DNA from 3 places in the Pseudovibrio sp. W74 genome. Region 1 is predicted to be linked to each of the others. Evidence: riboswitches for the same ligand, from Rfam matches in the RefSeq annotation. Region 1 holds a riboswitch; each other region holds the start of a gene.
What was found. A riboswitch is a leader RNA that binds a small molecule or an ion and turns the genes downstream of it on or off. The one in region 1 is predicted to bind thiamine pyrophosphate.

Region 1 (10,859 bases):
AAGCAGTCTTCCAGACTTCGCAGGAAGGCCTCGGCCAGTCCACTGCAGTCGGCATCGGTGGTGACCCTGTAAAGGGCACTGAGTTCATCGATATGCTGGACCTGTTCCTGGATGATCCAGAAACAGAATCCATCATTATGATCGGTGAGATCGGTGGTTCTGCAGAAGAAGAAGCAGCTGAATGGCTCAAAGAACAGGCTGCAAAAGGCCGTTCTAAGCCAATGGTTGGCTTCATCGCTGGTCGTACAGCGCCTCCAGGCCGCACCATGGGTCACGCAGGTGCTGTGATCTCTGGCGGTAAAGGCGGAGCGGACGACAAGATCGCTGCAATGGAAGACGCGGGCATCCGTGTATCTCCATCCCCAGCTAAGCTTGGCAAGACCCTTGTTGCTCTTCTCGAAGAGTTGAAGCAGGGTGCTTAAAAATTACACCTCCTATACCATTTAGGAGGCATACTAAATCGACTGTCGGTGAATCACTTTCATCGACAGTCTTGAGAAGGCAGTAAGTCCCCAGGCTTGCTGTCAGTCGCGGGACCCAAGGGTATGTGGTGTGTGACACCCGCCCAAAGAAAGTAGGGCGGATCAACAGTCCGCTTAAAAACGATGGCTCGGCAGGACGCGAACAACGTATTCGCGCTGACGTCGTTTCTTTACGGCGCCAACGCTCCTTATATTGAAGAGCTTTATGCTCAATATCAGGAAAACCCGAATTCACTCGACCCCGAGTGGAAAGAATTCTTTTCTTCGCTTCAGGACAATCCAGAAGACGTAATCAAGGAAGCTCGCGGAGCAACCTGGCAGCGTTCTGATTGGCCAGTTCCAGCAAATGGTGAACTGGTTTCAGCTCTTGATGGCGACTGGCCCGCTGAAAAAGAAGTCAGCAAAAAGATCAAGTCCACGGCCAAGAAGAATGGTGTTGAGCTAACCGAAGATCAGGTGCTGCAGGCAACTCGCGATAGTGTTCGTGCGATCATGATGATCCGTGCTTACCGTATGCGCGGCCACTTGCATGCTGATCTTGACCCGCTCCGCCTTGCTGTTCCTGGTGACCATGAAGAGTTGCATCCCGCGACCTATGGCTTCTCTGAAGCGGACTGGGATCGGAAGATCTTCCTGGACAACGTTCTGGGCATGGAATTCGCCACCATCCGTGAGATGCTGGAAATTCTGAAACGGACCTATTGCTCCACCCTTGGTGTCGAGTTCATGCATATTTCTGATCCAGCTGCAAAAGCATGGATCCAGGAGCGCATTGAAGGTCCGGACAAGCATGTTGCCTTCACACCGGAAGGTAAGAAAGCGATCCTCAATAAACTTGTTGAGGCCGAAGGCTTCGAGAAGTTCCTTGATGTGAAATACACCGGTACAAAGCGTTTCGGTCTGGACGGTGGTGAAGCACTGATCCCGGCGCTTGAGCAGATCATCAAACGCGGTGGTGCTCTTGGTGTTAAAGACATCGTTCTGGGCATGGCACACCGTGGCCGTTTGAACGTTCTGTCTCAGGTGATGGGCAAGCCACATCGCGCGATCTTCCATGAGTTCAAGGGCGGTTCATACGCTCCTGATGATGTGGAAGGCTCTGGTGATGTGAAGTACCACCTCGGTGCTTCTTCTGACCGCTCTTTCGACAACAACAACGTTCACCTGTCTTTGACAGCGAACCCGTCTCACCTTGAGATCGTAAACCCGGTTGTTCTGGGTAAGGTTCGTGCCAAGCAGGACCAGCTTTCTGATTGGAAAGAGACATCAGAAATTGACCGCAGTAACGTCCTCCCATTGCTTCTGCACGGCGATGCTGCGTTTGCTGGTCAGGGTGTTGTTGCTGAATGTTTCGGTCTGTCCGCGCTTCGTGGTCACCGCACTGGTGGTTCGATCCATGTGATCATCAACAACCAGATCGGTTTTACAACCAACCCACGTTTCTCACGGTCTTCACCTTATCCTTCTGACGCCGCGAAAGTGATTGAAGCGCCGATCTTCCATGCAAATGGTGATGATCCGGAAGCTGTTACTTTTGCTGCAAAGATTGCAACTGAATATCGTCAGAAGTTCGGTCGTCCGGTCGTGATTGATATCATCTGTTATCGCCGCTTCGGCCATAACGAAGGTGACGAGCCTGCGTTTACGCAGCCAATCATGTACCGCAAGATCCGCAAGCATGAAACAACCCTTCAGATCTATGCTGACAAGCTGGTCAAAGAAGGTCTGATGTCTGCTGAGGACGTTAATAAAGCAAAAGCTGACTGGCGTTCGCATCTGGATCGTGAATTCGAAACAGGCCAAACCTACAAGCCAAACAAAGCCGACTGGCTTGATGGCCGTTGGTCTAAGATGAAGGTTGCGAAGGAAGTTGACGAGCCGCGTCGTGGTTCGACTGGTCTTCCAATGGATGAACTCAAGGAACTCGGCGGCAAGCTGACCAATGTTCCTGATGATTTCAATGCACACCGCACGATCCGCCGCTTCATGAACAACCGTGCCAAAATGATCGAGACCGGAGAAGGTATCGATTGGGCAATGGGTGAGGCAATGGCATTCGGTGCATTGTTGAAAGAAGGCCATTCCGTTCGCTTGTCCGGTCAGGATTGTGAACGCGGCACCTTCTCTCAACGTCATTCCGTCCTGTATGATCAGGAAGACGAAGGCCGTTACATCCCGCTGAACCACGTTGGTGAAAAGCAGGGCCGTTATGAAGTCATCAACTCAATGCTTTCTGAAGAAGCAGTGTTGGGCTTTGAATACGGTTACTCGCTGACAGAACCAAATGCGCTGACCATGTGGGAAGCACAATTCGGTGACTTCGCAAACGGTGCGCAGGTACTGTTCGACCAGTTCATCTCCTCTGGTGAGCGTAAATGGCTGCGTATGTCCGGTCTGGTCTGCTTGCTGCCGCATGGCTATGAAGGTCAGGGTCCTGAGCACTCCTCAGCACGCCTTGAGCGTTTCTTGCAGATGTGCGCGGAAGACAACATGCAGGTAGCCAACTGTTCGACACCGGCTAACTACTTCCACATCCTTCGCCGTCAGTTGAAGCGTGACATTCGTAAGCCACTCGTTCTGATGACGCCAAAGTCTCTGCTTCGCCACAAGCGTGCAGTTTCCAAACTGGAAGACTTCGGCGCAGACGAAAGCTTCCACCGTCTCCTTCACGATGATGCTCAAACGAACCCGGGTTCAACTGTTGAGCTGAAGAAGGATGAAGACATCCGTCGCGTGATCCTGTGTACAGGTAAGGTCTACTATGACCTGCTCGAAGAGCGTGAGAAACGTAACATCAACGATGTTTACATCCTCCGCGTTGAGCAGCTCTACCCGTTCCCGACCAAGTCCTTGTGCGTAGAGATGGGCCGCTTCAAGAATGCAGACGTAGTCTGGTGTCAGGAAGAGCCAAAGAACATGGGCTCATGGTTCTTCATTCAACAGTACATTGAATGGGTTCTGGAGCATGTGAATGCAAAAGTGCATCGCCCGCGTTACGTTGGCCGTCCACCAGCTGCTGCAACAGCAACCGGCTTGATGTCAAAGCACTTGGCTCAGCTACAAGCTTTCCTCGACGATGCATTCGCCGAGTAAGTACCTCGTAATCAGGTAAGTCCGACAGGCCTTTCAGGGGCCCTGAAACGAAAAGAGATAGAGACAATGGCGACGGAAATTCGAGTACCCACTCTGGGTGAATCCGTAACCGAGGCAACAATCGCTCAATGGTTCAAAAAGCCGGGCGATGCGGTGAATGCAGATGAGCCACTGGTTGAGCTGGAAACAGACAAGGTAACTGTTGAAGTACCTGCGCCTGTAGCCGGTAAACTGGACAGCATTGATGTGAAAGAAGGCGATACAGTTGAAGTTGGCGCCCTTCTTGGTTCCATCGCAGAGGGCGCAGCTGGTGCTGTGCCCGCTCCTGCTGCCGAAGCTGCACCGGCTGCTAAAGCTGCGCCTGCTGCAGCTGCTGAAACAGTTGAAGTTCTGGTACCACACGCTGGTGAAAGCGTTACCGAAGCTGAAGTTGGCGAATGGTCAGTTAAAGTTGGTGACGTTGTAAAGGCTGACGATATCCTCGTTGAGCTGGAAACAGACAAAGCTGCTCAGGAAGTACCTAGCCCAGTTGCAGGTACCGTGGTTGAAATCGCTCAGGCAACTGGCGCAACTGTTGAGCCGGGTAACCTGCTCTGCAAAATCGCTAAAGGTGACGGCGCAGCTGTTGCCGCTGCTGCTCCGGCAGCTGCCGCTCCTGCACCAACTGTTTCTGGCACAAGCATGCCAGCAGCACCTTCTGCTGCAAAGATGATGGCTGAAAAAGGCCTCTCCGCTGATCAGGTTGCAGGCTCTGGCAAGCGCGGTCAGGTTCTTAAGGGTGATGTTCTAGCAGCTATTGCTGCTGGCGCTTCCGCTGCTCCGGCAGCCGCTCCAGCTCCTGTTGGGGTGCGCGCCGTTTCAGCTCCAACCGATGAAGTTCGTGAAGAACGTGTTCGCATGACCAAGCTGCGCCAGACTATTGCGCGCCGCCTGAAAGATGCTCAGAACACTGCGGCTATGCTGACCACTTACAACGAAGTGGACATGAAGCCGATCATGGACCTGCGCAAGCAGTACAAGGATATCTTTGAGAAGAAGCACGGCGTAAAACTTGGCTTCATGGGTTTCTTCACCAAAGCAATTACCCATGCTCTTAAAGAAATCCCGGCTGTAAACGCTGAGATCGATGGCACTGACATCATCTACAAAAACTACGCGCATATCGGTGTTGCTGTTGGCACTCCGAAGGGTCTTGTGGTTCCTGTTGTTCGTGATGCAGACCAGATGTCTATTGCTGAAATCGAAAAAGAAATCGGCAACCTCGGTCGTAAAGGCCGTGATGGCAAGCTCTCCATGGCAGACATGCAGGGTGGTACCTTCACCGTTTCCAATGGTGGCGTCTACGGCTCCCTGATGTCCTCTCCAATCCTGAATGCACCGCAGTCCGGTATCCTCGGCATGCACAAAATTCAGGAGCGCCCGGTTGCGATCAACGGTCAGGTAGAAATCCGTCCGATGATGTATCTGGCTCTGTCCTACGATCACCGTATCGTTGACGGCAAAGAGGCAGTGACCTTCCTGGTTCGCGTTAAAGAGAGCCTTGAAGATCCACAGCGTCTGATTCTGGACCTCTGATGTAAACGTGCCCGGCACTGGCCGGGCACATTTGTTTTAAGGGAAATTGGCGCACTTCTCTTCGTTGCAGCCTTCTCCCGCCTACTTACAGGGATTTGCAAATGTCCTACGATCTCGTCGTCATCGGTACCGGCCCAGGCGGTTATGTTTGTGCAATCAAGGCAGCTCAGCTCGGCATGAAAGTTGCTGTAGTTGAGAAGCGTAAGACCCATGGTGGTACCTGCCTGAACATCGGTTGTATTCCATCCAAAGCTCTGCTGCACGCTTCTGAAATGTTTGAGGAAGCAAACCACAGCTTTGAAGCCCTGGGCATCAAAACTTCCAAGCCAAAAGTGGACTGGAAGGCAATGTTGGCGCACAAAGACAAAGTGATCGACGGCAATGTAACCGGCATCGATTACCTCTTCAAAAAGAACAAGATCGACGTTCACACTGGTACTGGCCGTGTACTTGGCGCTGGTCGCGTAGAAGTAAAAGCTGAAGACGGCTCTACTACCATCGTTGAAACCAAGAACATCGTGATCGCAACAGGTTCTGATGTGATGCCTCTGCCAGGTATCGAGATTGACGAAAAAACTATTGTCTCCTCAACCGGCGCTTTGGCTCTGGAAAAAGTGCCTAACCGCATGACTGTTGTCGGCGCTGGCGTTATCGGCCTTGAGCTTGGTTCCGTCTATGCCCGTCTCGGTGCTGAAGTGACCGTTGTTGAGTTCATGGACAAGATACTCGGCCCAATGGATGCAGACGTTTCCAAGCAGTTCCTGCGCATGCTGAAAAAGCAAGGCCTCAAGTTCAAGCTGTCCTCCAAGGTGACTGCGGTTCAGAAAAAAGGCCGTGCTCTGGAAGTGACCGTTGAGCCAGCAGCGGGTGAAGCCGCCGCCGCAGCTCTAGATGCAGATGTGGTTCTCGTCGCAATTGGCCGTCGTCCTTATACAGAAGGCCTTGGTCTGGCAGAAGCAGGTGTTGAACTGGACGAGCGTGGTCGCGTGAAGACAGACAATCACTACAAAACCAACGTTGACGGTATCTTTGCTATCGGTGATGTGATTGCGGGCCCAATGCTTGCGCACAAAGCGGAAGACGAAGGCGTTGCAGTTGCAGAAATGCTCTCAGGTCAGGCTGGTCACGTAAACTATGACGTCATTCCTGGCGTTGTTTACACCTCTCCAGAAGTTGCCAGCGTTGGCAAAACTGAAGAAGAGCTGAAAGCTGCTGGCATAAAATTCAAGTCCGGCAAGTTCCCGTTCTCCGCAAACGGTCGCGCGAAAGCAACGCTTCACACCGACGGTTTTGTGAAAGTTCTGGCTGACGCTGAAACAGATCGCGTGCTCGGCGTTCATATCGTTGGCGTTGGGGCTGGCGAAATGATCCACGAAGCATGCGTTCTGATGGAATTCGGCGGTTCCTCTGAAGATCTGGGTCGCACCTGTCATGCGCATCCAACAATGTCTGAGGCAGTGAAAGAAGCTGCTATGGCGACATTCGCCAAGCCAATCCATATGTAATCTGGAAGTTCCAGATTAAGAAAAAGCCGCTTCAGGAAACTGAGGCGGCTTTTTTGCTATTGGCGAACAAGGATGTAGCTGCGTGTCTTATTGGGAAACGTTGGATCGTGGTTTTCTGTTCGCACGTAAGCCTGAATACGCTCTCCCATTGGCCGAAGCTCAATGTGTTGCGCTTTGAAGAAGCCGCCAAACCGGAACGTTAGTACACCAGAAAAACTAAGCTGCCCTGGAGCCCAACCCCATTTGCAATCGCGAGGGGAGCAGCTGGTAAATGCGCGGGCGCGCACAACCAGTTGCCCATCAAGGCACTGGCCTTGAACTTCAATCTGAGAAAGCTCTTTCAAACGTGCTTTGGGATTTTCCCAGTCCCCCAGCTCCGCCATCTCTGATTTGCGGACTTCACAGGCTGTTTGAGCTTGAGCTGCTGAAACAAGAAAAGCAAACGTGCAGAAGAAAATGCACATAAATGTTGTTTGTCTAAGTTTCATGACTAAAAGCTCCCTGCCTAGTCCTCTCATATATCAATGTAGATGGGCTCTGCGAGGAGTAAATGCGTGTTTTATCCTATCACCCTAGGTCTTTTACGCTTTTGACGATGTCCTGAAGCTTGCGCGTAGCTGCGGATGGACTGGATGCCCCACAGATTGCAGAAATAACTGCAACTCCATCTGCCCCAGCTTTGATCACCTGATCCGCATTAGAAAGCGAAATTCCGCCAATTCCAACCACAGGCAACTGAGATTGAACCGTTAAACCGGCAAAGCTCTGCATACCCATGTCAGCCGCATCATCCTTACTGTTTGTCGGGAAGCAGGCGCCTATGCCAAGGTAATCGCAGGCGGAAAAGTCCGCAGCATCCAGCTCGTCCTGAGTGCTGACTGATAGACCAAGCAGCTTATCAGAGCCGATCAGCTCCCGGGCTTTCGTGGCATCCATATCATCCTGCCCAACATGAACACCGTCCGCATCAACCGCTAAGGCAACATCTACGCGATCATTGACGATTAGCGGCACATTCAGCGGTTTCAACGCTTGCATCAACCGCTCTGCCAGCTCAATTTGCTCGCGCGTGCTGCCAGTCTTGTCACGAAGCTGCACAACAGTAGCGCCGTTTTGTGCGGCTGCGATTGCTATGTCGACGGGATCCTGACCGGCGCAGTCTTGCGGCCCCAGCACCAGATAAACGGAAAGATCAAGCAACGGTTTCATGCATTTCAACCCGTGCAGTTGCGTTGAGGATATCGCTGTTCAGCTGATAGAGGCCGTTAATAATATCCAGCTGCAAGCTTGCTGGTCCTGCTGAATTTTTTGCAGCAATCTCACCAACCACTCCGAGGAAAACCATTGCATCAACAGCAGCATCAAACGGGTCATCGCAAACAGCCAGTGTCGCGCCAGTCAAAGCTGTTGCCGTGCAGCCAAGACCAGTCACATAAGGCATCATCTTATCCCCGTTGGCGACTTCAGCAGTGCGCGCACCATCAGTGATAAAATCGACAGGACCAGAGACGACAACAACAGCGCCCGTCTGCTTCGCCAGTTCTTTCGCTCCTGCCAGAGCAGCCTGAGAGCTATCCGTGCTATCAACGCCTTTTCCACCTGCACCCTGACCAGCAAGTGCCATGATTTCAGAGGCATTGCCACGAATGACGCTCGGCTTATTCTCCAGCAATTCACCAGCAAGCTCGGTGCGGAAGGTCAGCGCTCCAACAGCCACCGGGTCCAGCACCCAAGGGCGACCAGCTTTGTGGGCAGCAGCAGTAGCCAACTTCATGGTCTCTGCCTGAGCAGGGGTAACCGTGCCAACGTTGACCACTAATGCACCTGTAACACTTGCAAGTTCAGGGGCTTCTTCCGGGCCATCCACCATGGCAGGGGAGGCGCCAATGGCCAGCAGGGCGTTGGCTGTGGTGTTGGCCACCACGATGTTCGTCATGTTATGGACGAGTGGACTGTTGTCACGAATTGCAGAAAGAGTTGCGCAAGCGCTTTCGACACGACCCATTTTTATCCTCGGTCTTGTTGTGCGAAAGAGAGCTGGTATCAGGGACTTGGCAAACTGCCAGACAATCTATCCCCCAACACGGCGTGAGTGCTCCCTTCGCTGGAATTATCCAGAGCAGGTTCTTCGAGTATGATCTCAGCCACAACAAACGTGTTGGGCACCCCGTTTCACATCGATGAACCTAGGGGATCTGCTAAGGGAGATCAAGGTGATGTGAGGGAGGGGGACAACCTATCAACGACGCGGGTGTGCCTTGTCATAAGCGTCCAACAGCTGTGCACTGTTCACTTCCGTATAAATCTGTGTGGTAGAAAGGCTTGCGTGCCCCAGTAGCTCCTGAATGCTCCTCAAATCCCCGCCTTCAGACAGCAAATGAGTTGCAAACGAATGGCGTAAAGCGTGAGGAGTTGCGGTGTCTGGTAGACCAAGAGCACTGCGGATCTTTTGCATGGCCAGCTGGATCATGCGCGCATTCAGCGGGCCGCCACGAACGCCGCGAAACAGCGGTGAACTGCCCGACAGATCATAAGGGCACTGCTTTTTGTAGGCCTCAATAGCTTCTATTACCACTGGCAGAACCGGAACAAGCCGTTCTTTGTTGCCTTTACCGCGAATCTTCAGCGACTTATCCCCCTCCTTCGGCGCGGAGGCCGATGTCAGAGACAGCGCTTCGGAAATGCGGAGGCCGCAACCGTAGAGCAGTGTGAACACCGCTGCGTTTCGGGCTTCAACCCAGGGAGTGTCCTCAAAAGCGAGATCGCTGCTGACAATCGCTTTGGCTTCCTCAACGGGGATAGGCTTGGGCAGGCTGCGGGGAAGTCTCGGCGTACGAACCGCCGCAGCACCAGCCGCATTCACCTCACCGCGCTCCTCCAGAAACGAGAGGAAGGAGCGGATGCCAGCAAGGCCACGGGCAAGCGTCCGCGTTTGTGCGCCATCCCTCCGGCGGGTTGCCAGAAATGCGCGAAAGTCCTTTGGTTTCAAAGACTCCAGATGCCGCAGGGCAACCGGTTCACCTTCATAACTGGTCATGAAGCGCAGGAACTGACGGGTATCGCGCTCATACGCTTCCAGTGTCCGTTCAGCCAGTCGCCGTTCAGATCCCAGATGATCAATCCAGTCTTCAATCGCTGCGGTAACATCTGGTTTGCAGATGATGAGTAAGTCTTCGCCGCTATCAAGGGAATTTGCCATTCGCAAAGTGTAAGCGCCAAATCTGGCTGAATGGTTACCAAAAGATAAACATACACGCCTTTAAGAAAGGCCTGCGCAAATTTAGTTGATGACGATTGGCTGCCCATGATCACTGATGATCCGGTCAATCTCTTGCCGTGCTGCCATCGCAAACCGTTTCTGGTTCTCGGTTGGCACAACAGAATCCCCCAGAACGACGATGTTCTCGTCATTAAACCGGTTCGCCGGGCCTGTGTAATTGAAGCTACCAACAATCATAATGCTATCATCAATCACCATAAGCTTATGATGAAGCTTACCAATTCGGCTTGATCCGCGAACGAAATGCAAATCAGCACCAGCTTCTGCAAGGGGTTGGGTCGCTGCCCAGTCCTGACCGCCTTGCCGGGCATCAAGCGCACCACGTACCTTTCGTCCAGCCTCCATCAACAGCAACATGGCATCATCAATACCGGAGCTCTTGGAGAAGGTGAAGATCGCGAAATCTACCCGTTCCTTAGCTTTTGTCATCTGTTTGGTGACTTCCATCTCTGGCGCGTGGTCCGGCGCAAAGCAAACTTTCACGCGGATGTCGTCGACAATCACTTCTTTCGGCGTGTTCTCGGATTCGTTCTCATCAACGCTATATCGGCCAAAGCGTCCGCGTTTAATCTCCCTGAATTCCCGTTCAAAGATATCGGCAACCTTCTCATCTTTGATGATGAGAAGGTGATTGAGATTGCGATGTGTGCCGGTCTCAGTGAAGTTTGTAGAACCTGTCAGAACAGAATTGCCATCCCGGATAATGAATTTTTGATGGAATATCCGTGGGTTAAAGTCGGTCCGAACCCACACCTTAGAGCGCAGCAACGCCGCATGAAGTTGCCGGTTCACCTCGTTCTCAACACGAGGGTCGCTCGAATGCGGGTCTTCAGCAGGCTCATCCACACTTAAGTAATCCGCCTCGGATACCACTCGCACCCGCACCCCGCGCCGCTTTGCGTTGATAAGTGCGTTGGTTATGCG
Region 2 (10,859 bases), on a different contig from region 1:
ATCATTACGAAAAATTTAGGCCAAAAAGATTGCCGATCTGGTAGCGTTTTGGCCACAATGTTCCCATATAGACACTTCAGGTGCGCTTCATCTGAAGGCACCAATGTGTGTTTGCCGAAAAGCCTGATCCTTCGATCAGGCGGGAACACCAAGCAAGGAGGGTGCTTTATGGCCCGTAACCTACCAGCCCTCACGGGCGGCGAAGGCGGCTTAAGCCGCTATTTAGATGAAATCAGAAAATTCCCGATGCTTCAGCCGCAGGAAGAGTACATGCTCGCCAAGCGCTTCCGGGAACATGACGAACCTAAAGCTGCCGAAAGACTTGTAAATTCTCACCTGCGCCTCGTTGCAAAAATTGCAATGGGCTACCGTGGCTATGGCTTACCTCTGGGCGAAGTTATCTCAGAAGGCAATGTCGGCCTGATGCAGGCGGTAAAACGCTTTGAGCCGGACAAAGGCTTCCGCCTGGCAACCTACGCTATGTGGTGGATCAAAGCCTCCATTCAGGAATACATCCTGCGTACATGGTCACTCGTTAAAATGGGCACCACGGCAAACCAGAAGCGCCTGTTCTTCAACCTGCGTCGCGTCAAAGGCAAAATTCAGGCGTTTGAAGATGGCGATCTGCGTCCGGATCAGGTCCAGCACATTGCGACAACTCTCGGTGTAACCGAGAAAGAAGTTGTTTCCATGAACCGCCGTCTTGGTGGTGACTCTTCCCTGAACGCGCCACTGCGCTCCAGCGAAGGTGAATCCAGCGAGTGGCAGGATTGGCTCGTGGATGATGCCGAAAGTCAGGAAGCTGTACTGGCTGAGCAGGAAGAATACGATGTACGCCGCGATATGCTGAAAAACGCAATGGGCGTGCTGAACGAACGCGAGACCCGCATTTTTGAAGCTCGTCGACTTTCTGAAAGCCCGATCACTCTGGAAGAACTCTCGACCGAGTTTGGCGTAAGCCGCGAGCGTGTACGCCAGATTGAAGTGCGTGCTTTTGAGAAGGTTCAAAAGGCCGTTCAGGAAAGCGCCATGGCAATGGCAGGTCATGAGGCAGGTGCATAAAGTGTGCTCCCCTCACGGGGCAACCGATTTCTCAGGTAAGGCTAAAACTTAAAGCAGCTCGCGCAGTCAACATGGCTGCAAAGTGCTTTAAGATGCCCAGCTGCATAAAAGTTGAGTTGAATTAACTTAAAATACAAATCAACTGTAGGAACACCCTTTTAAATAAACAGCTAAGCTTGTCGTCCCCTCAGAGCTTTCCTAAGGTTAATGATGAGGGGAATTTATGTGAGTTAGGTCACTTCCCCTTTTGGGGGGAATTACATGTTCGGCTCAAGCTGGCTGTCACAAACCAACCGTGCACTTGCGGCGGTTGTATCCTGTCTATTCATTGCAATAGCAATACTGGTCCGCACCCTATACCCGCAGGTACTGGATAACGTCGGATATCTCAGCCAAAACGCGCTGCAGTTGGCATGGCCAAACACAACTTCTACGCCGCCAGTTTACACGATCCATCTTACGCCAGAATCAATCCAGCAAACGCAGGAGCCGATATATCAGCGTCTGGAGCTTGCACAAATCCTTCAAAAACTGGGGGAGTATAATCCCAAGCTTCTGATTATAGATGCAGACTTCAGAAAAGCCGATCCGACCTCCCCCACCTTAAGAAGCCGAATCTACGACGATCTGCAGCCCTCCTTGCGGGCGACTTATCCAAATCACGACCTGCTCTTACAAACCATCATCTCTCATTACCCAGTCCTGCTCAGCAGACCGTTGAGCGAAGCCGTAGCTGAAAAACCTCCTCTTTCCAACTACATAAGGTTCTCGCAGGCCACAGGATATCAAAGCGACACCCAATACGCACACGGTTCAAATGCGCTGTTCTATCCACTTCAACTCCAAAGCGACACAGCGCAGTTGCCATCCCTCGCAGTAGCGGCATGGAGCATGTCCAATCAGACAAACACCCTCCCGTTCCAAGTCACGCAATCAGAAAATGGCTATCAGCTGAAAAGCACTGATCTGCAGATTCCTGTCACTGCAGAGACAGAAATGCTGGTGTTCAAAACAAGCAATGCCAGCAATTTCATCCTTGCGGCGAGCGATGTCTTAAAGAAGAGAGTATCCTCCAAACTCTGGCCTCCAACTTCTGGGAGTCAGTTCGTCATAGGCACTCAGGACAGAAGTTCAGAACGACATGCACAGGCACTGCAAACACTTCAGTCTGGCAACTTCCTCAATGTCCCTACATGGGCGCAATACGCTGAAATCCTGGCACTAATCGGATTTGGCATCGCCATTGCGATCATATCCGCCACGCAAGGTTTCTGGTTAAGTCTGTCACTTACAGGCGTCGCTGTCTTGGTTATCAACGGAGTTGCATTCCACCAATTCGCTCTGCAAAACACCGTCCTTGAGCCATTCTTCCCATCCTTCGTTATCCTGCTGATATTCGCTTTCTCCTGCACAATCCGGCGTGTGACATTCAAGAGTCACAGAAACCAAACAACTGAACGCTTTGCAGGAATTCTCTCTCCCAAACAGATGCAAAAGGTACTGGCGAAGTCAGAGCAACTCCCTCTTGAGGGGCAGCAACGTGAAATCACGAGCCTCTCGACACGTTTGAGGTACTTTCACCGATATTATGAGGGTTTGTCTCCTCAGGACCTAGCAGGCTTCTCCAACGGCTTCCAAACAGCTCATCTCGATGAAGTGCATATCCACGATGGTACACTGAACACGCTGAGTACATCCGGCCTGAATGCTTACTGGAACGCACCACTCGATGATCCATTCCACGCTGCTCATGCCTGTCGAACAGCGATTGAAATGCAGAAGCAAATGAAGCGCTTCAATCTCAAGGACCGGTTCAACTTCAACCAGAAAAATATGAAGGACCACGCGGTCACAATCGATATCGGCATCTCAACCGGCCTGGCAACGCTTGGCGAAACAGGTACACGGCGTCATTTCAGGTACGCCCCACTCGGTAAATGCGTTGATTTAGCAGAAGATTTAGCCCGTCATTGCAAAGAAGCCGGTCACAGCGTTCTTATGTGTGAAACGACACGCGGCCAGATGCCTGAACTGGCAGCATTGGAGACAATCCCAGTCAAAACCAGCCGTTACCAGATGCGTTCCTTTGCGTTGCTAGGTGATCCATCACTTGCCTTCTCAGAAAACTTCCTCAAGCTCAAAAACATCCACTGCAACATGGTCTTTGCGCTCTTTGAGGAGAATGACAAGAAGAAAGCCCTGACGCTGGTAGATGAATGTAAATCACTCTCTGAGGGTGAGTACAACACCATCTATGCTGCTTTTGAGAAATACATCCTCAGCGATCTGGCTCAACACGAAGCGGTCAAGGATGCAGCGCAATAACGGCATTTGGCCTACAAATAAAAAGAGCCCCCGAAACTCGGAGGCTCAAATTTTAGTTTAGACCTATACCGGTTAGCGCAGTTCAACCGCGTAGGTTTCAACTGGAGGCGCTGTTTTAATGAGCCCCTGCTCAATCAGAAAACTTGCAAACCGTTCATAACGGCCATTGTCCAAAGCAGCTGGACGGCTGGCAAAACGCGGCAGAGTATCCGCCCAGGCACGCTTGTTCAGCTCATCATCCAGATTTGGATAGACCTCAAGGAAGCTCTTCCAGGAGTCCTGCGGATTATTAAGTAGATAAACAGTAGCCGCCTCAATCGCATTGATGAACTTCTTCAAACGCGGATCATCCAGCTTGTCTTTGTGAGCCACATAAATCAGCTCATCATAGACAGGCACACCGTTCTCTTCAGGATAAAACGCGCGGCCTTTCGCACCTTCAATCTCCATCTGGTTCAGCTCGAAGTTACGGTAACCACCAATCACCGCGTCAACCTGCCCAGCCATCAAAGATGGTGAGAGCGAAAAGTTCACGTTGATCAGCTCCACATCGTCAGAACTTAGACCTGCATTGGAAAGCATCTTCCCAAGCATGGCGTTCTCAAACCCGGATGTGGAATAACCAATACGCTTGCCTTTCAGGTCTGCAATCTCCTTGATCGGTCCGTCTTCCAAAACAATTAGCGTGTTAAGAGGTGTAGAGACCAGCGTCCCGATCCGCATCAACGGCATGCCCTCATCAATTTGCGGGTGCAACGTCTGCTGATAGGAAACCGCAATATCACCCTGCCCTGCTGCAACAAGCTTTGGTGGCATGGAAGGATCAGCAGGCTCAATCAGCTCAACTTCAAGGCCCTCTTTTTCAAAGAAACCCCGCGCCTTGGCAACCACGATTGGTGCATGGTCCGGATTCGCAAACCAATCCAGCAACACAGTCAGCTTGTCCGCTGCTTGCACCTGAAGCGTGCTCGCAAGCATTGCCGCACCAAACAGCATACCTAGTTTTTTCATAAGGTTACGTCCTCATACTCTGAGACCTAGATCTCTTTCTGCCAATAGATCATCCGAGAAGTGGCGAACTCAACAACTGCCCTCAGGCTCAACACCATCACCGCAAGCAAAATCAACGCCGCAAACATCGTCGCTGTTTGCATGCGTGCATTGGATTGCAACATGATGAAAGCCAGACCGCCTTTTGCACCAACCCACTCTCCAACCACCGCCCCAATAGGAGCGAACACCGCTGCAATGCGCATACCAGAGGCCAGAGACGGCAAGGCGGCTGGAATGCGAATGTAGCGAAGTGTTTGCCAGCGGTTCAGACCGTGCAGCTTGCCAAGGTCGAGCAGTGATTGATCAGTCCTGCGCAAACCATCGAAGAAAGTCGAGGTCACAGAAAAGAAGATCACAATCACGGCCATCACAACCTTGGAGGCGAGCCCAAAGCCGAACCACAGCACCAGAAGCGGTGCAATTGCAAACACAGGAAGAGATTGGGTCGCCGCAATCGGAGGCAGCAGAAACAGGCGTATCCGAGGAGACGCTGCCAACAAAACAGCCAGCGAAGCTCCAGCACTCACGCCAAAGAGAAAGCCGAGAACAGTCTCCCAAGCGGTAATGCCTGCATGATGCAGCAGGAAAACACCTTGATTGAGAAAAGCGGAAAAAACCGCCGCCGGACCTGGCAACAGAAACGGAGGAAACTCTCCAATCTGAACCACACTCTCCCAAATGGCGATAAAAAGCAAAATCCCGAAAAGACTTCGGAGAATTCGTTTCAAAGCTCGCTTCAGCATGCAGACTCCCAACAATGGTATTGGGCATCACAAACAGGCGGAAGAACGGAGCTACATTAGCTCTCTGGGATGTTTTCAGCACAGGATCTCCCGTTACAGCAAAATGCAAACATGGAGATCCGGGAAGAATGGCTCAGGTCCCGTCCCTTCGCCGGCATTACCCGGATCAGGTTCAAAGGGTTTAGCTCATCGCAATCTCAGCTTTTCGAAAGAAAAGCACCCCTCGGAATAGCAAGGAACATGCGCGTTTCTGCTGAAGGATGCAAGCAGATTTTGCTCTGACAGACGACAGCATAATGAAAAAGGCCTCAGCTCTGAGAGAGCCAAGGCCTTTGAAATCTAATCTAAATATCTGAAACTAGATTACTTCCAGCTCTTGATTGCCTGTGCGATGACTTTGTTGCCGGTTGTGCCTTTTTCAAAGGTCAACATTGCACGGCGACCGCTGTTGTACAGCAGTGGAACATCAATCCACTCACGCTCAGCAAGACGCTTCAGGTTCTTCGCTTTTTCTTCATCACTGTCAGACAGCGCAATCCAGAAGAGAGTGTCAGAAACCTTCACGGCAGCACCATCAAGCGGATCACCTGCTTCGGACTCTGTCTTCTTCAGGATCAGGCCAGGCACCTTCTCAACGCCCTTGCCATCAAACCCTTCTGGGAAGATGAAGTTCAGCTCAAGCAAGTGACTTGCTGGCAAAGACTGATCGCTATTCGGCTTCAACGTCATCTCAACAGAGAAGTTACGAGATGGTAGCGTAGCAACAGCCTTGATGACAGAATCGCCATTAGCTTCATCCAATGACCAAACAACGTTCCCGCGTGATGCAGAACCTGCAGCACCCGGTGTCAAAGCCTCTTCGTAAAGTATGCTCTGTTGTGCAACAGGAGAAACCGTAGCTTCCGTTCCAATGGTTTCAGCTGGCGGAACAGAATTGGTCTCAACTGCAGTACTTTGCTGAGCAGGTTCCGTCACCGGCAAAACCTGCGCAGAAGATGTGTCTTCTACCGGTGCTGCTGGAGCTTCGACCACACGCACGACTGGAGGCTCAGTTACTGCCTCGGTTGGCGCTGCGCTGGAAGAATTCCGGGTAATCCGGGTCGTCTGCACCCGTGTCGCATCCGGCGAAACCTTTGCCCCTTCATCAGATGGCAACAAGCGGTCAGTGTTCTTCTTTGGCGTGCGTTCCGGCTGAACCCGAAGCGGCTCATCTTCATTCGAAGGTGCGCTCTCTGGCGCAACAGTCTCACCGGTTTCAACTGGAAGCACTAAAGAGAGAATAACATCACGCAGACTATAGACACCTGCGGTAACGCCCAAGATTATCAGTATGACCACAATTATACCGACAATACCCGATGTATTGGAAGGCTTCAGCCCTTCTTCCTGCTCAATCGCATCGCCAACGCGTTGCGCAACCGCTGGTTTGCGGGAGGAAGCAGGTTTACGGCTCGTCTTTGGCTTAACCTTGGCCGGCTCATCGATCTCAGGACGCGACTTACCTTTTGTTTCCAGCTTAGTGCGACGTGCCTCACCCGGCACCCAGGAGCGCTCTTCTGCGCTCGTCTCAACAGCACCTTTGGTTGGCAGAGACGCAGCAGGTTCACCCGTCTCTTTGTCATCCATGGAGCCAAGGTCAGGCTCTTTGCGCTCGCTGGAAGCTTCAGGCAGCTGATCACGCGCCATCTGATTGGCTTGATGTGCGGCGTTGCCGAGATCCTGAGCAGCACGAACCGCCTCTTTAAACACATCTGCTTTAGCAGCAGGTGCTTTCGGCTCATCGCGCGCTGGAGTATCGGCCTTTGCACCTGCCTTAGGCGTATCGCCAGCAGGCGGTGATGCAGCAGAGATTTCTGGAACTGCAGGTTTTGGAGCACTTGGAGCTGGGGTGGTTTTAGACCGCCCCAACCCGAGAGACTCACGAGCAGCTTCCGCTTCGACCTTACGAATGGCCTCTTCAAGCTTCAGCTGCTCCTCAGTGATCTGGGAGGGAGACAGAGGTGGGTCGTAACTTTTAAGTTGCTTTACAATTGCATTCCGCGCGCGTTGATAAACTGCCCGCCGTGCAGAACCTGTGTTCTCTTGTAAACCAGCTACCGCTTTTTTTAGAACGGAATTGTAGTCCGCCATTTAACTGCCCATTGCCCCCAGAGCTTCATTTCAAGACTTAATCCTGGAATGGATTCTGAACCAGGATTGTGTCATCACGTTCAGGGCTTGTTGATAACAGAGCAACCGGAGCACCAATCAGCTCTTCAACATGCCGAACGTATTTCACAGCTTGTGCTGGCAATTCTGCCCAAGTCCGTGCGCCTTTGGTCGTTTCCTTCCAACCAGGCAGGGTCTCATAAATAGGAACAACCCGCGCCTGAGCACCTTGAGATGCCGGAAGGTAATCGATTCGCTCACCATCTAGCTCATAACCAACACAAATCTTAATTTCATCCAGTCCGTCCAAAACGTCAAGCTTTGTCAATGCAATCCCATTGATTCCGCTGGTGCAAACGGTTTGACGGACAATCACTGCATCAAACCAGCCACACCGACGACGACGACCAGTGTTCGTTCCAAACTCGTGCCCGCGGGTACCAAGGAACTCACCAACTTCATTCTGCTGTTCGGTTGGGAACGGACCTTCACCCACACGAGTGGTGTAAGCTTTGGTGATACCCAGAACGTAATCGATGGAGTTTGGACCCAGACCACTACCAGCAGCAGCCTGACCTGCAACTGTATTGGAGGAGGTTACAAACGGATAAGTGCCGTGGTCGTTGTCGAGCAGCGCGCCCTGCGCACCTTCAAACAACAAACGCTTACCTTCACGACGCGCTTTGTCCAGCATGTACCAGGCTTTATCCATGTACGGCAGGATTTTATCAGCTACGTCTTCCAGCTCTTTGTAGATGGTCTCAGCAGAGATCTCATCGCGACCCAGACCGCGCAGAATAGCGTTGTGGTGGGTCAGCAGACGATCAATCTTGGCTGGCAGCGTGCTCATGTTTGCCAGGTCCATCACGCGAATTGCACGACGACCGACTTTATCTTCATAAGCAGGGCCGATACCGCGTTTGGTGGTACCGATTTTGGTGCCTGCCGGGCTTGCATCTTCACGCAAAGCATCAAGCTCGCGGTGCAGGCTCAAAATAAGAGTAGCATTGTCAGCAACACGCAGGATTTCCGGGGAGATTTTAACGCCCTGCTCTTCAAGACGTGCAATCTCAGCAACCAGTGCATGAGGGTCAATCACAACGCCATTGCCAATGACAGAAAGTTTCCCACGAACAACACCAGATGGCAGCAATGCCAGCTTGTAGCTCGTTCCGTCAATTACAAGCGTATGACCTGCATTGTGTCCGCCTTGGAAGCGTACAACGACGTCGGCTTGCTCAGAGAGCCAATCGACAAGTTTACCCTTACCTTCGTCACCCCATTGTGACCCAACTACGACAACGTTGGCCATGATTCTTCAGCCCTCCTGCGGCTGCCAGCGTATTCCTAAAATACGCCGTCATACGATTTGCTATTTCTGTATAAAGTGGCTTGCCAGCTCAGAATGCAAATCGTGAGAGACAACATAAGAAACCCCGGCGTAAGAGCCGGGGCGCAGTTACAGCGCCTTATAATCTGTCAATCTCTTAAATACGAGCCCTTTTCCTTCAAAATTAGGCCAAGACTGTAATTTTTGCGATCAGAGTGAACCTCTGTTGATTGTTTTACTCGCAAATCGGGTGGTACAGGCACAACAGCAAGTGATATTACTAGCGTAAGTTCCAATTTCTCATTTTTTGCAATTCCTGCAAGAAATTTCACTAAGTTGAATACGCTTTATGAACGCACAAAAACTTGACTGGCTGGGCTGGTCTATTCTTCTATTGCTGGGCACCCTGTGGGGCAGCTCATTCTTTTTTGCCAAAGTCGCACTAACAGAAATTGGCCCCATCACTCTGGTCTTCCTCCGAGTAGGAATTGCTGCGGTGGGCATGTGGGGCTTCCTGTTCATCACAAAACAAACCATCCCGCTTTCTGCAAAATGGATTGGCAGCTTCCTCCTCCTCGGGTTCATAAATAATGTCGTCCCCTTCTCGCTCATCTTCTGGGGTCAGCAATACATCGCAGCCGGACTGGCATCCGTTCTCAATGCCTTCACCCCAATCTTCACAATGCTTGTCATGCAGGTGTTGAGTAACGAAGAAAAGTTGACCGCGACCAAGCTCGTTGCCGCCATGATTGGAATTATCGGAGTGGCAATCATGGTTGGCAGTGATACCCTGAGTGGAGCCAGCGGTCAGATCCTGCCACAGCTCGCAGTTTTAGGGGCAGCTTTATGTTATGCCTTCGGTGCTGTTATCATTATGCGCCTGCGTAAACTGCCACCTGCTGCACTGGCAACGGGCCAGCTCACAGCCTCCACAATCCTGCTGATACCCGCAGTCCTCTATTCGGCACCAGCCGAGCAACTGATGCAGGCCTCAGCGATGACCTGGGCAAGTGTCCTCATCCTCGCGCTGGCATGCACTGGGTTCGCCTTCATTTTGTACATTCAGCTGTTCAAACTCGCCGGAGCCACGAACGCGGCCTCCGTAACACTGGTTATCCCGGTCAGCGCGATTCTGCTGGGTGCGATCTTCCTCAATGAACGGCTGGAAACCAATCACTGGATCGGTATGGCCGCTATCTTCACCGCCTTGCTGCTCATTGATGGCCGGCTCACCCGCAGATTGACAGGAAAAGCACAGGCACCCGCCTAACAAAAAGCCTCCAGCCCTATCGTAGGTAGGATCTGGAGGCTTCTTATTAAGCAACAGCCTGCGGTGTCAGCAGCGCTTCAGATAAGCAGCCAGAATATCGCGTGCAGCAAGAAGATCACTCTTATCAATCATCTCGGTAACTGTGTGCACATAACGAGTGCCAACCATGATACCGACTGCTTTAGCACCAGCAGCCGCCTGCTGAGCAGCAGCCCCATCCTGTCCGCCACCCTTCAACATGGTGCGCTGGTACGGAATCTCTTCCTCAATAGCCAGATTTTCGATTTCTTTTACAAGCTCCAGATCGGCAATGAACCAGCCGTCCTTCACGTGAAGCCCAAAACCTTTACCTTGCTCAGTCGTTTGATCTTGCTCTGGCACCCCAGGCGTATCGCAAGCAAGCGTGATATCAACACCGAGGCCGATATCTGGTTTAATGGCATAGGCCGCAGTCTTCGCTCCGCGTAGCCCAACCTCTTCCTGGCAGGTAAACGCGACATAGATTTCGCAGGTATGATCCGCATCCCCCAGCGCACGCATAGCTTCAATACCAAGCCAGCATGCGACCCGATTATCCATCGCTTTGGAGACAACTTTTTCGCCCATCTCAATCAGCGGCTCATCAAGAGTGACCATGTCACCTACTTTGACCACCTCCTTGGTCTTCTTACCAAGGCCAAGATCGATGATGAACTCAGTGACTTCAGGGATCTTTTTGCGCTCTTCAGGCGGAGCAGTGTGAACTGGTCGCCCAGCCGGATTCATCACCGCCTTCAGATCACCCTCATCTGTGGAGACCAACACACGACGGGAGAAGAGATTGCGTGCATCAAAACCGCCAACCGGCTGTACATAGACAAAGCCTTTCTCGGTGATATGCGAAACAAGGAAGCCAATCTCATCCATATGGCAGAGCAGCATAACCTTT
Region 3 (10,859 bases), on a different contig from region 1:
AGGGCATTTTGCAGGACCTCTTCAAACCTTCCGCTGGCATGTAGGATTCCGTCATCGCTTGAGATTTTGTCGATGATATTCAGTTGGTTATCGAGCGTGCAGGCTCGAAATGAGCTCGTTCCCCAATCAACCGCGACCAGACTCGCATCTGTCATGATCAGCGCCCCATTTTCTCGCGTCATTCCGTTGGAGTGCGCGTGTGTTTTGTGTTGGATCACGCAGATCCGCACATCAAACAATCATTTCATTGCTTTTATAGCAACATAAATTCATGTCGGAACTATGCTTACAGCTTGTGGAGCAGTGGGAAAGGACGGTGATCCAGCTGGAAACTGCCCGTGCTCTTACAGTAGTGTTGCTATTGATAACTCAAGACGGAAGCAGATATGACGACCAAGAGTCCGGCCCAGTCCAACAAAAGCATCTCTGACGGCTTTATCGTCTTGCAGGCACTGGCCTCTGCCTATCGCCCCATGGGCGGGCGCGAGCTGGCACGACTGCTGGATATGGAAACCACACGGGTTAACCGACTGCTGAAGACTTTGGCTTCCATGGATATTCTGCAGCAGACCAATCAACGCAAGTATGAGCCGGGCCCGGGCATGCATGTGCTCGCTGCGCAAAGCCTGCATGCCTCCAGCTTGCTGCGCCATTCTATGAACGCGCTAGAAACGCTGACATCAACAGGCTTGATTGTAGCGCTGGGAGTTCTATGGCGGGATCAGGTTGCCTACCTCTACCACCGCACGCCAGGTATGTCGGCTGGAGACGCCCTTGGCCGGATCGGGTCGCGGCCTGCAACAATGACGGGCGTGGGTATGGCGCTGCTCGCAGATAAGTCTGATGAGGAGATAACAACTCTCTATACCGAACGAGATATCCCCGGTTTCCCCGAGGGGCCAGAGACGCTTTTGGAACGGCTCGATGAGATCCGTTCCAAAAGCTATGCCTACATTGAGGTTCAACCAGACCCTCTCGGAAAAGCCAGCGACATCCACCAAACCATCGCCACCACAGTAGGCACCCCAATCACCGCCGCCATAGCCGTCTCCGGCTGGATTCCCGAACCCAGCACAATGGAACTAATGAAGCTCCTGAACAGCTGTAAGGAGACGATTGAGGGGAACATGGGCGTAGGTTAAGGCGTTGAATTTTAGAATACACTTTACCATCAATACTTTGTGTATAAGTCCGGCAACTTGATTAGTGGGGTGTATGACCACAGCGACAGGAGGCCAATACCTCTCCCTTGAGCATTTTGACACCTTTGACGTACGTCTACCCACCCCACCACGTAATTTTCGTGCTGGAAACAGAAGATCCACGCATTCTAAATGCAAGCAGAAGCTGCAAGTGTCTGTAAAATACTGTACGTGAAATTTCTTCAATATCATTGATCAACCGCAAGCTGGTTATAATGTTAAATCCGCACAACCTCAGATAGGTTATGAATAAACGCAAGCGCACGAAATAGCGATAAAGTAATTTATTGTATTATTGATTAAATATTTTAGCATTACGTTTGGTAACTTAAAAATTATCATCTTTAACAGCGTTGACTTTAAACCTCATTTAAAAAAGAATTCTAGCACTGCATGCAGTGTGCTTAGGTTAAATCTACACAAGGCATTGAAGAACCAAAAGAATTCTGATGTGCTTGCTCATGAGGGGACGGCACTTCACCTGAACTTGGGGCTGTCGAAATGTTTGATTACTATGAGGAATCTCTTGCCGAATGTATCGATAAGCGCACTCGTTCTTCGCGAGCTACAGCTGGTGGCATCGCCAGCCGGTTTCTGGGAGGAACCGACAGCCCAGAAAACTTATGGAAACCTCTTAGAAGCAGCATTTACGCAGCCAGTATTGCTCTTGCTCGCAGATTGAAGCCTACGCTTTTACTCAATCCGGGTTCATCAAATTCGGGCAGTCTGATTAGCTCTTATCAGGCTCATTCTGTGGCATTCACTGCTGCAAGATCTAGGGCAACCTCTAAGCAAAGAATGCCTCGGGCCGCAGCTTTCATAGCCTCTTAGCCAATCAACTCCTTCAGTCATTCTTCAATGCCATTGAATGCATTCGTGCATGCGATGTCAGGCTTTAATTGGCCGCACTTTAATTGGCCGCACCATAAAACCAAGCAGCATTAAACACCCAAACTTTGTATAACGGGAGAGACAAAGATGCCAAATTCAAACCAACCCAACGATCAGTGGTGGGTTAATGACCAAACGCCGGATAATCCGTTTGGTAAAAGTGAAGATTACGAAGCTTACATCGATTACGTCAGTGCATTGCCTCGCAGCCTGACACCTGAGATTGCAGCGCAGCCGCTGGTGATTAATGTCAGCGGATTGAATGATTACCCGGAATACAAAGCAGCAGCTATTGGCGCTTTGGAGGTGTGGTCTGCTGTTACTCCTCTCCAGTTTGAAATTGTAGATGATGTGCCATTCGACTCTGAAACACAGTGGATGGAGGTCGTTAGTCCTGCGATAGGTGAACAAAGCGACGGTAGTGCTTTCTCAAGCAACCGCTATGTCAGTATCGGTCAGAAGTTCCACGATACAGAGCCAAACAAAACAGACATCGGCGGTTATGTTTTTGACAGCTTCATCCATGAGTTCGGTCATGAATTTGGCCTGAATCACCCGGGTCTTTATAACTACAGCGGCCCTGGAGGCGTTCAGATCAACTATCTGAACAACGCGACCTGGATTTATGATCGTCAGCAATACAGTGTGATGTCTTATTTTGATGGCATTGACGTTGGAGAAACAACGCGCTGGTCAGCTTCCACGCCACTGATGGCAGATATTGAAGCTACAATCCGCCGCTTTTTCTCCGAGGTCGACGAGGATGGTGCACGGACTTACCAGAAGATCGATCTCAACACAGGTGACAACACGTACGGCTTCAACAGCACAGAGTATGGCTATGAGCTAACATCCTCTGGCATGCAGCACGATATCGGATTTACTATCCACGATACCGGTGGTGTTGATACCATTGACTTCTCCGGATCAACGGCAGGCACGATCCTCGATCTGCGTGCAGGTCAGTTCTCCAGCGTTAATGGGCACAGCAACAATGTGTCTATCTTTGCTGGCCACAATGCAGACCAGACCGAATACTACATCGAGAATGGTATCGGTAGTGAATACGATGACATCTTGATCGGTAACGATGGCGACAACGTTCTGGATGGTCGCGGCGGTGCTGACAAAATGGCTGGCGGCAAAGGTGACGATGTCTACTTCGTCGATTCCGCTGATGATATCGTACGCGAGGAAGCCGACGGCGGAAACGATACGATCATTGTGCTGAACAGCGATCTGGACCTGGGTGAAATCGAGAACGTCGAAAACATCATCTACGTGGGTGGCACTCCGACCCAGCCAGTCGATACCGGTAACGACGACACCTCAAGCGATTCCGGCGATTCTCTGACCAGCCTCATCTTTGGTGATGAAGACAACAACACCCTTGAAGGTGGAGCTGGTGGCGACACGATCTTTGGTCTGGATGGTGATGACCTCATCATTGGTGGTCGTGACACATTGGCGAGCCGTGATATCAACAACACCATTGCATTCGAAGATCTTGAAGATCAGACCGAAAGCGATGACGGAAATGACGTGCTTTATGGTGGTCGCGGCAACGATACCATCTTTGGTGGTGCTGGTGACGACATCCTTGATGGCGGTGACGGCGACGACACACTGATGGGTCAGGATGGTGTTGACATCTTCCGCGGTGGTGACGGCGTTGACACAGTCGACTACAGCCATGAGAGCCCGTTCCAGCTGCTTGTCAACCTTGAAACCAATGTTGCCAGCGGTGGTACTGCATCAGGTGACACGTTCTATAGCATTGAAAACCTGATCGGCTCTGATGACCGTATTGACCGCTTCATTGGTACAGACGACAACAACCATTTCTGGGGTCGTGGTGGCGGCGACGTCTTCAACGGCGGCGGCGGCGATGACATCCTCGACGGCGGCAACGACGGTGACCTGCTGTATGGTGATGAAGGCAATGATACGCTCATCGGCGGATCTGGTCAGGATTATCTTGACGGTGGCGAAGGCATCGACACAGTCGTTTACTCTGGAAGTTCTGAGGGCGTAACGGTTGACCTTGCTAACGGCACAGCACGCGGTGGCGACGCAGATGGTCCAGTCCAGATTGTAGGACGAGGCACAGTCATCAGGCATGATATCATCGTTGACGTTGAAAACGTTGTTGGCTCTTTCTTCGATGATCACCTCATTGGCAATGACCAGACAAACGAACTCTCTGGCGGTTCAGGTAACGACATTCTGACCGGTGGCGAAGGTGCTGACGTCCTGAACGGTGGTCGCGGCAGTGATACTGCGGACTATTCCGACGCGACCAGCGGTGTCAATCTCAATCTAGGACGCGGCAAGTCAGAAGGTGACACTTACATCTCGATCGAGAACCTCTCAGGTTCTGGACATAATGATCGCATGAAGGGTGATAACGCTGCCAACACCTTGACTGGTCAGGGTGGCAACGATGTTCTTCGTGGTGGTAAAGGCGATGATGTCCTCTTCGGCGACTTCGCTGATCAAGGTGAACCTATTCCACGCCCAGGCATGGGTACAGGGTACGCAACGCTTGGTCCAGATGCGACGAACAACTCAATCGCGACTGCATTCGATATCTCCGATAACTTCTCTCTGACAGAAGATCCTGACATCTTCGATTCAACAACTGTTCTTCATACAACAGTTAATGCGACCGGAAATGGCCAAGGTGGATACTATGGTATCGAGCTTGCTGCAGGTACGACCATTACTGTCGACATCGACGGTATTGCAGATCCAAACGTCCATGACAGCTGGGTCAGACTGCTCGATGCTGATGGAAATATTGTCACCCAGAACGATGATGGTGGCGGAGATCCCGGCTCTACAAGCAACCGTGATTCAAGCATAGTCTTCGTTGTTGAAGAAACCGGTACCTACTACATTCTGGAGGGTGCATGGTCACCGGACGTTCCAGGTGATGGTTGGTCAGAAGCAGTGCCAGAGGGTTCAACATACAAACTTAACGTATCAGTTGAATTCCCACCTGAGCCAATTCAGCCGGGTGAAGCTGGTAATGATAAGCTCTACGGCGGAAAAGGTAGTGACTTCCTTGACGGCGGCCTAGGTGCTGACATTCTGGTTGGTGGTGCTGGTGAAGATTCCTTCCGCTTCTCAACAGAGCTTGGCAACGACAATGTCGACAAGATCAAAGACTTCAGTGTTGGTGAGGATCTGATCCTTCTCGACAATGGTATCTTTGCTGAACTGGGCGGCACTGGCGCTCTTGATCTGACTGCATTCCACATGAGTGCTGCAGGTGTTAGTCAGGATGCTGCTGACCGCATCATCTACGATACCGACAGCGGTGCTCTGTTGTATGATGCAGATGGTTCAGGAGACATTGGTGCAATTCAGTTTGCACAGCTGAAGACTGGTCTGTCACTTTCTGCAGATGACTTCGTTATCGTCTGATAACTTACAGGAGGGGGACTCTCTTGCTCCCCTCCTGCTATCTTTATGCACCTAAACTGTTTTGATGACGCAATCCGATGGGGAAAAGAATGAAGCCTCTGATCAATCGTAGTGCAGCTTTGTTAGCAGCCGGTCTACTGGCCGCTGGTACCGATGCGTTCTCTAAGACCACCGAAGCGCAAGCATCAGACATTCGCGGCACCCTTACGTTCGCAGGCGATACAGAAATTCCCAAGGGCCAAATCAAAATCTACATTGAAGACACTGCCATCAAGGACAGTACACGAGAACTCACCACCCAGACCCATCTCAATAGCTTAGGCAAATCAAAAGCCATCGACTTTTCCGTCGCTCGCCCCTCAAACGTTCAGGCGTCACCAACACTCCGGATCATAGCCCAACTACAACGCCCCGACGGCTGGCTCCTCGCCCAAGGCAGCATTAAGGTTAATTCCGGCAAGCCATTGGGCATTATGCTTTACAGGACGATGTATTGATCAACAAATAAGAAGTAACAAAAGTTATATTTTTATAATTATACTTAATTAATCAAATTTCGTCAGATCACATAGATACAGTCTATTTGGTTCATAATTTCTATTGTGACGCTCTGAAAATGGTTGGGGGGACATGCAACATTGAACTTAGCAGACTTCAACTATTTCGTACTCTAGCTCAGAGCAGAATTATCCGACAGATACGTTCGTACAGCTGTCAACACACACTGACATGGTTTTGCCTTGTTATGTGGCAATCTATACTCAGATCCTCATGCCTTGAAGCAAGATAGAAAAATCTAAACACATTTACCATTCTCACTTGGTTGAAACAATGAGACTTAGAGACCATTTGCAACATCTTTTAAAACTAAAATTCAATATATATTTTAGGCTGATAACAACGCAGATCTCTAAAAAACTATACAATAAGAAAAACTTATTGATATGCGTAGAAGATGCAATTTCACTTAATGTGTTTGGCGACCTATATTCAGTCTAGAATTTGCTGGATGCATCGTTTCGTCTCACCGCTTAAGGTAAACGCTACGTCAAAACCAGCAAGAGCCAAATTAGATAGTGGAGACAGCAATGCACGGTAACGATGTCAAGACAGCCGGTGTTTGTCCGGTGGTACATGGCGCGAACACATCGATGGATAAGCCGGTTACCCGATGGTGGCCTGATGCTTTGAATCTCGACATCCTCCATCAACATGGTGCGCGTACCAACCCGATGGACCCAGGCTTCAACTATCATGATGCTGTTAAATCACTCGACTTCGAAGCGGTGAAGGCAGACGTTCATGCGCTCATGACCGACAGTCAGGACTGGTGGCCAGCGGATTGGGGTCATTATGGTGGCCTGATGATCCGCCTTTCGTGGCACACAGCTGGCTCTTATCGTCTGGCAGATGGTCGCGGTGGCGGCGGTTCCGGCAACATTCGCTTTGCTCCGCTTAACTCCTGGCCTGATAACGCAAGCCTCGATAAAGCCCGCCGTTTGCTTTGGCCTATCAAGAAAAAGTACGGCAACGCTCTCTCCTGGGCTGATCTGATTATTCTCGCAGGCACTATCGCCTATGACTCCATGGGTCTGAAAACCTTTGGTTTCGGGTTTGGCCGTGAGGATATCTGGGGTCCGGAGATCGACACCTATTGGGGATCTGAGAAAGAATGGCTTGCGCGCAGTGAAAAGCGTTATGACGATCTGGATGATCCTTCAACGCTCGAAAATCCGCTTGCAGCAACCCATATGGGTTTGATCTACGTGAACCCGGAAGGCGTAAATGGCGTTCCCGGTCCGCAAAAAACAGCCGATCAGATCCGCGAAACCTTTGCTCGTATGGCAATGAATGACGAGGAAACTGCTGCGCTGACTTGCGGTGGTCATACCGTTGGTAAGACCCATGGACGCGGTGCTGTCGATAACATCGGCGTCGCACCGGAAGCCGCAGGTCTTGAAGAACAGGGATTTGGCTGGTCTAACCCCGGACAGGATGGCAAAGCAACGAATGCCTTTACTTCTGGCATTGAAGGTGCGTGGACCACACACCCAACCACATTCGATATGGGCTTTTTCGATATGCTGTTCGGCCATGAATGGGAGCAGGTAAAATCGCCTGCCGGCGCATGGCAATGGGAACCGGTGTCCATCAAGGAAGAAGACAAACCTGTTGATCCAACAGACCCGTCTGTTCGTCACAATCCGATCATGACGGATGCGGACATGGCGATGAAGGTTGACCCGATCTACAACGAGTACTGTCAGAAATTCATCGCAGATCCTGAGTACTTCAGAGATACGTTTGCGCGTGCATGGTTCAAGCTGACACACCGCGACATGGGACCGAGAGCCAATTATCTTGGCCCGGATGTGCCGAAAGAAGACCTTATCTGGCAGGATCCTGTTCCAGCAGGCAACACCAACTATGATGTTACTGCGGTGAAAGCAAAAATTGCGGCAAGTGGTTTGAGCAATGAAGACCTGATCAAAACCGCTTGGGACAGCGCACGTACCTATCGCGGTTCTGATATGCGCGGTGGTGCCAACGGTGCTCGTATCCGCCTTGCTCCTCAAAAGGATTGGGTTGGCAATGAGCCAGACCGGCTTGCCAAAGTTCTGGCTGTGCTTGAACCAATCGCAGCGCAGGCAGGAGCCTCAGTCGCAGATGTGATCGTGCTGGCAGGAAATGTTGGTGTGGAAAATGCCATCAAGGCAGCTGGTTTCAACGTGGAAGTTCCATTCGCTTCTGGTCGCGGTGATGCAACAGATGCGATGACAGACGCGACATCCTTCTCTGTTTTGGAGCCTATTTCTGATGGCTTCCGTAATTGGCAGAAGCAAGAGTACGCTGTTAGCCCGGAAGAGATGATGCTGGATCGTGCTCAGCTCCTCCGCCTCACTGGCTGGGAAATGACTGCACTTGTTGGTGGCCTGCGCGTTCTTGGTGCCAATTATGGCGGATCAAAGCACGGTGTCTTCACGGACCGCGAAGGTCAGCTGACAACGGACTTCTTCGTCAACCTGACCGATATGGACAACAGCTGGCATCCACTCAAAGATGGCACCTATGAAATCCGTGACCGCAAATCTGGCAAGCCTAAGTGGACTGCAACCAGTGCAGACCTTGTGTTTGGCTCCAACTCAATCCTGCGCGCTTATGCTGAAGTGTATGCTCAGGATGACAACCACGAAAAGTTCGTCCGCGATTTCGTGGCAACATGGACCAAGGTCATGAACGCCGACCGCTTCGACCTGACAGCCTAATAAATGCGACGAGCCTGGGCAGGAAACTGCCCGGGCTTTTTATTGCAACTCCCTACAGGTGCTCTCCAGACGCTGGCTATATCCAGTTGCGCTTCTGTGTTTTTCCGGTTAAGAACCGCTTGACCTCGGGGTGCGCGTATTTGTCGTGCTGAGATGCTTTAGTGGCGAACCCGTTGAACCTGAACCGGCTAGAACCGGCGGAGGGAAGGGTACCGGTTTCATCCATCCTTGCCCTCTCGCCGCAATGGAGGATGACTTGAAACATCTGTTAATTGCTGCGGGATTACTCACTGCAACATCAGCGATGGCTGCTGAGAAGCCTCAACTGACAGTTTACACATACGACAGCTTCGTTTCTGACTGGGGCCCAGGCCCAAAAGTGGAAGAAGCGTTTGAGGCTGTATGCGAGTGTGACCTGAAACTTGTTGGCGTCGAAGATGGCGCAGCACTGCTTTCCCGCATTCGTCTTGAAGGTAAAAACTCAGATGCCGATGTGGTGCTGGGTCTGGACACCAATCTGGTAGAGACTGCCAAGAAAACTGGCCTGTTTGCACCACACACTGTTGAAGCCCAATACACACTGCCAGTGGAGTGGGCTGACGAAACCTTTGTGCCGTACGATTGGGGCTACTTTGCCTTCGTACACAAGGCTGGCGAAACCGTACCAACCAACTTCCGCGAGCTTGCAAAGAGTGATGCCAAGATCCTTATTCAGGATCCACGCTCCTCTACGCCCGGCCTCGGGCTGCTGCTTTGGGTGAAAGCGGCTTACGGAGACGAAGCTGCTGATGTGTGGGCGGATCTTTCCGATAACATCGTGACGGTTACAAAAGGTTGGTCTGAAGCCTACGGTCTTTTCCTTGATGGGGAAGCGGAGATGGTGCTCAGTTACACCACGTCTCCGGCTTACCACCTAATTGCCGAGGAAGATAACAGCAAAACCACTGCTGCGTTTGAAGAAGGCCATTACATGCAGGTTGAAGTAGCGGCAAAGCTTGCCGGAACTGATCAGCCTGAGCTGGCAGACAAATTCCTGAACTTCATGGTTTCAGATGCTTTCCAGACAATCATTCCAACAACCAACTGGATGTATCCAGCTGTGACACCAAAAGGTGGTTTACCTGCTGGCTTTGACACACTGCAGGTGCCGGAAAAAGCTTTGTTCTTTAAGCCTGAAGAAGCTGCTGCTGCTAGAAGTGAGGCTCTGCCGGAATGGCTAGAAGCGCTCAGCCAATAAGTTCGCTTCCCGGTGTTGCCGCGGCATTTCTTGTCGCGGCACTCATACTTGGCACGTTGGCCGCGGTTGCTCTGCGAGCTGAAGCGGGTCACGGCTTTTCCTCTTCCGATTGGGCCGCTCTCAAGTTTACGCTCACTCAGGCTGTGCTTTCTGCAGTGATCAGTGTTGCACTGGCTGTGCCGGTTGCGCGCGCCCTGGCGCGACGGCGGTTTCCGGGCCGCAGTTTGCTTATTGCCCTGCTTGGTGCCCCCTTCATTCTTCCAGTTATTGTCGCCATTCTTGGGTTACTGCAAGTGTTTGGCCGTGCGGGCTGGATATCTGATGTGCTTGTCTATTTCGGTGCTTCATCCATTCGCATCTATGGTCTCCACGGTGTTGTGCTGGCTCATGTTTTCTTCAACCTTCCGCTGGCAACCCGATTGATTTTGCAGGGATGGCAAGAGGTTCCTTCAGAGCGCTTTCGCCTTGCAGCGCAACTTGGATGTGATGGAAAAGCCCTGTTTCGGCTGATAGAACTCCCCATGCTCGCGCGCACCTTACCCGGTGCACTGGCTGTGATCTTTGCGATCTGCCTGACAAGCTTTGCTGTTGCTCTGACGCTTGGTGGTGGACCGCGGGCGACAACTATTGAGCTGGCGATCTACCAGGCTTTTACATACGATTTTGATCTTGGCCGTGCCGCGCTGCTTTCTGCATTGCAACTCACGCTCACCGCTGCTGCGGCTTTCGCAGCGCTGAAGCTCTCACGCGGTGAAGGGTTTGGTGCGGGACTAGACCGTGCGATCCAGCGCTGGGATGGCGGTGCACCTGTTGCAGACATCCTCTGGATATCAC

Region 2: it holds a riboswitch for thiamine pyrophosphate, as region 1 does, so the genes downstream of both, PsW74_RS00170 (ABC transporter permease) here and thiM (hydroxyethylthiazole kinase) in region 1, are expected to answer to the same signal.
Region 3: it holds a riboswitch for thiamine pyrophosphate, as region 1 does, so the genes downstream of both, thiB (thiamine ABC transporter substrate binding subunit) here and thiM (hydroxyethylthiazole kinase) in region 1, are expected to answer to the same signal.

Annotation. Positions count from the first base shown of each region.
Region 1 is NZ_LMCJ01000007.1:89,264-100,122, forward strand. Features, by position in the region: gene sucD (succinate--CoA ligase subunit alpha) at 1-422, shown strand, start outside; gene PsW74_RS06205 (2-oxoglutarate dehydrogenase E1 component) at 606-3,575, shown strand; gene odhB (2-oxoglutarate dehydrogenase complex dihydrolipoyllysine-residue succinyltransferase) at 3,642-5,150, shown strand; gene lpdA (dihydrolipoyl dehydrogenase) at 5,252-6,655, shown strand; gene PsW74_RS06220 (hypothetical protein) at 6,712-7,143, opposite strand; gene thiE (thiamine phosphate synthase) at 7,223-7,864, opposite strand; gene thiM (hydroxyethylthiazole kinase) at 7,848-8,660, opposite strand; TPP riboswitch at 8,733-8,835, opposite strand; gene PsW74_RS06235 (tyrosine recombinase XerC) at 8,895-9,854, opposite strand; gene PsW74_RS06240 (phospholipase D-like domain-containing protein) at 9,936-10,859, opposite strand, start outside.
Region 2 is NZ_LMCJ01000001.1:31,068-41,926, forward strand. Features, by position in the region: gene PsW74_RS00150 (RluA family pseudouridine synthase) at 1-19, shown strand, start outside; gene rpoH (RNA polymerase sigma factor RpoH) at 169-1,062, shown strand; gene PsW74_RS00160 (CHASE2 domain-containing protein) at 1,324-3,387, shown strand; gene PsW74_RS00165 (ABC transporter substrate-binding protein) at 3,460-4,398, opposite strand; gene PsW74_RS00170 (ABC transporter permease) at 4,425-5,183, opposite strand; TPP riboswitch at 5,310-5,417, opposite strand; gene PsW74_RS00175 (hypothetical protein) at 5,547-7,313, opposite strand; gene PsW74_RS00180 (adenylosuccinate synthase) at 7,351-8,643, opposite strand; gene PsW74_RS00185 (DMT family transporter) at 9,011-9,931, shown strand; gene PsW74_RS00190 (M20/M25/M40 family metallo-hydrolase) at 9,998-10,859, opposite strand, start outside.
Region 3 is NZ_LMCJ01000013.1:228,895-239,753, reverse strand. Features, by position in the region: gene PsW74_RS10110 (2-dehydro-3-deoxygalactonokinase) at 1-155, opposite strand, end outside; gene PsW74_RS10105 (helix-turn-helix domain-containing protein) at 387-1,142, shown strand; gene PsW74_RS10095 (M10 family metallopeptidase C-terminal domain-containing protein) at 2,181-5,522, shown strand; gene PsW74_RS10090 (hypothetical protein) at 5,612-6,019, shown strand; gene katG (catalase/peroxidase HPI) at 6,611-8,788, shown strand; TPP riboswitch at 8,905-9,011, shown strand; gene thiB (thiamine ABC transporter substrate binding subunit) at 9,045-10,025, shown strand; gene PsW74_RS10075 (ABC transporter permease subunit) at 10,001-10,859, shown strand, end outside.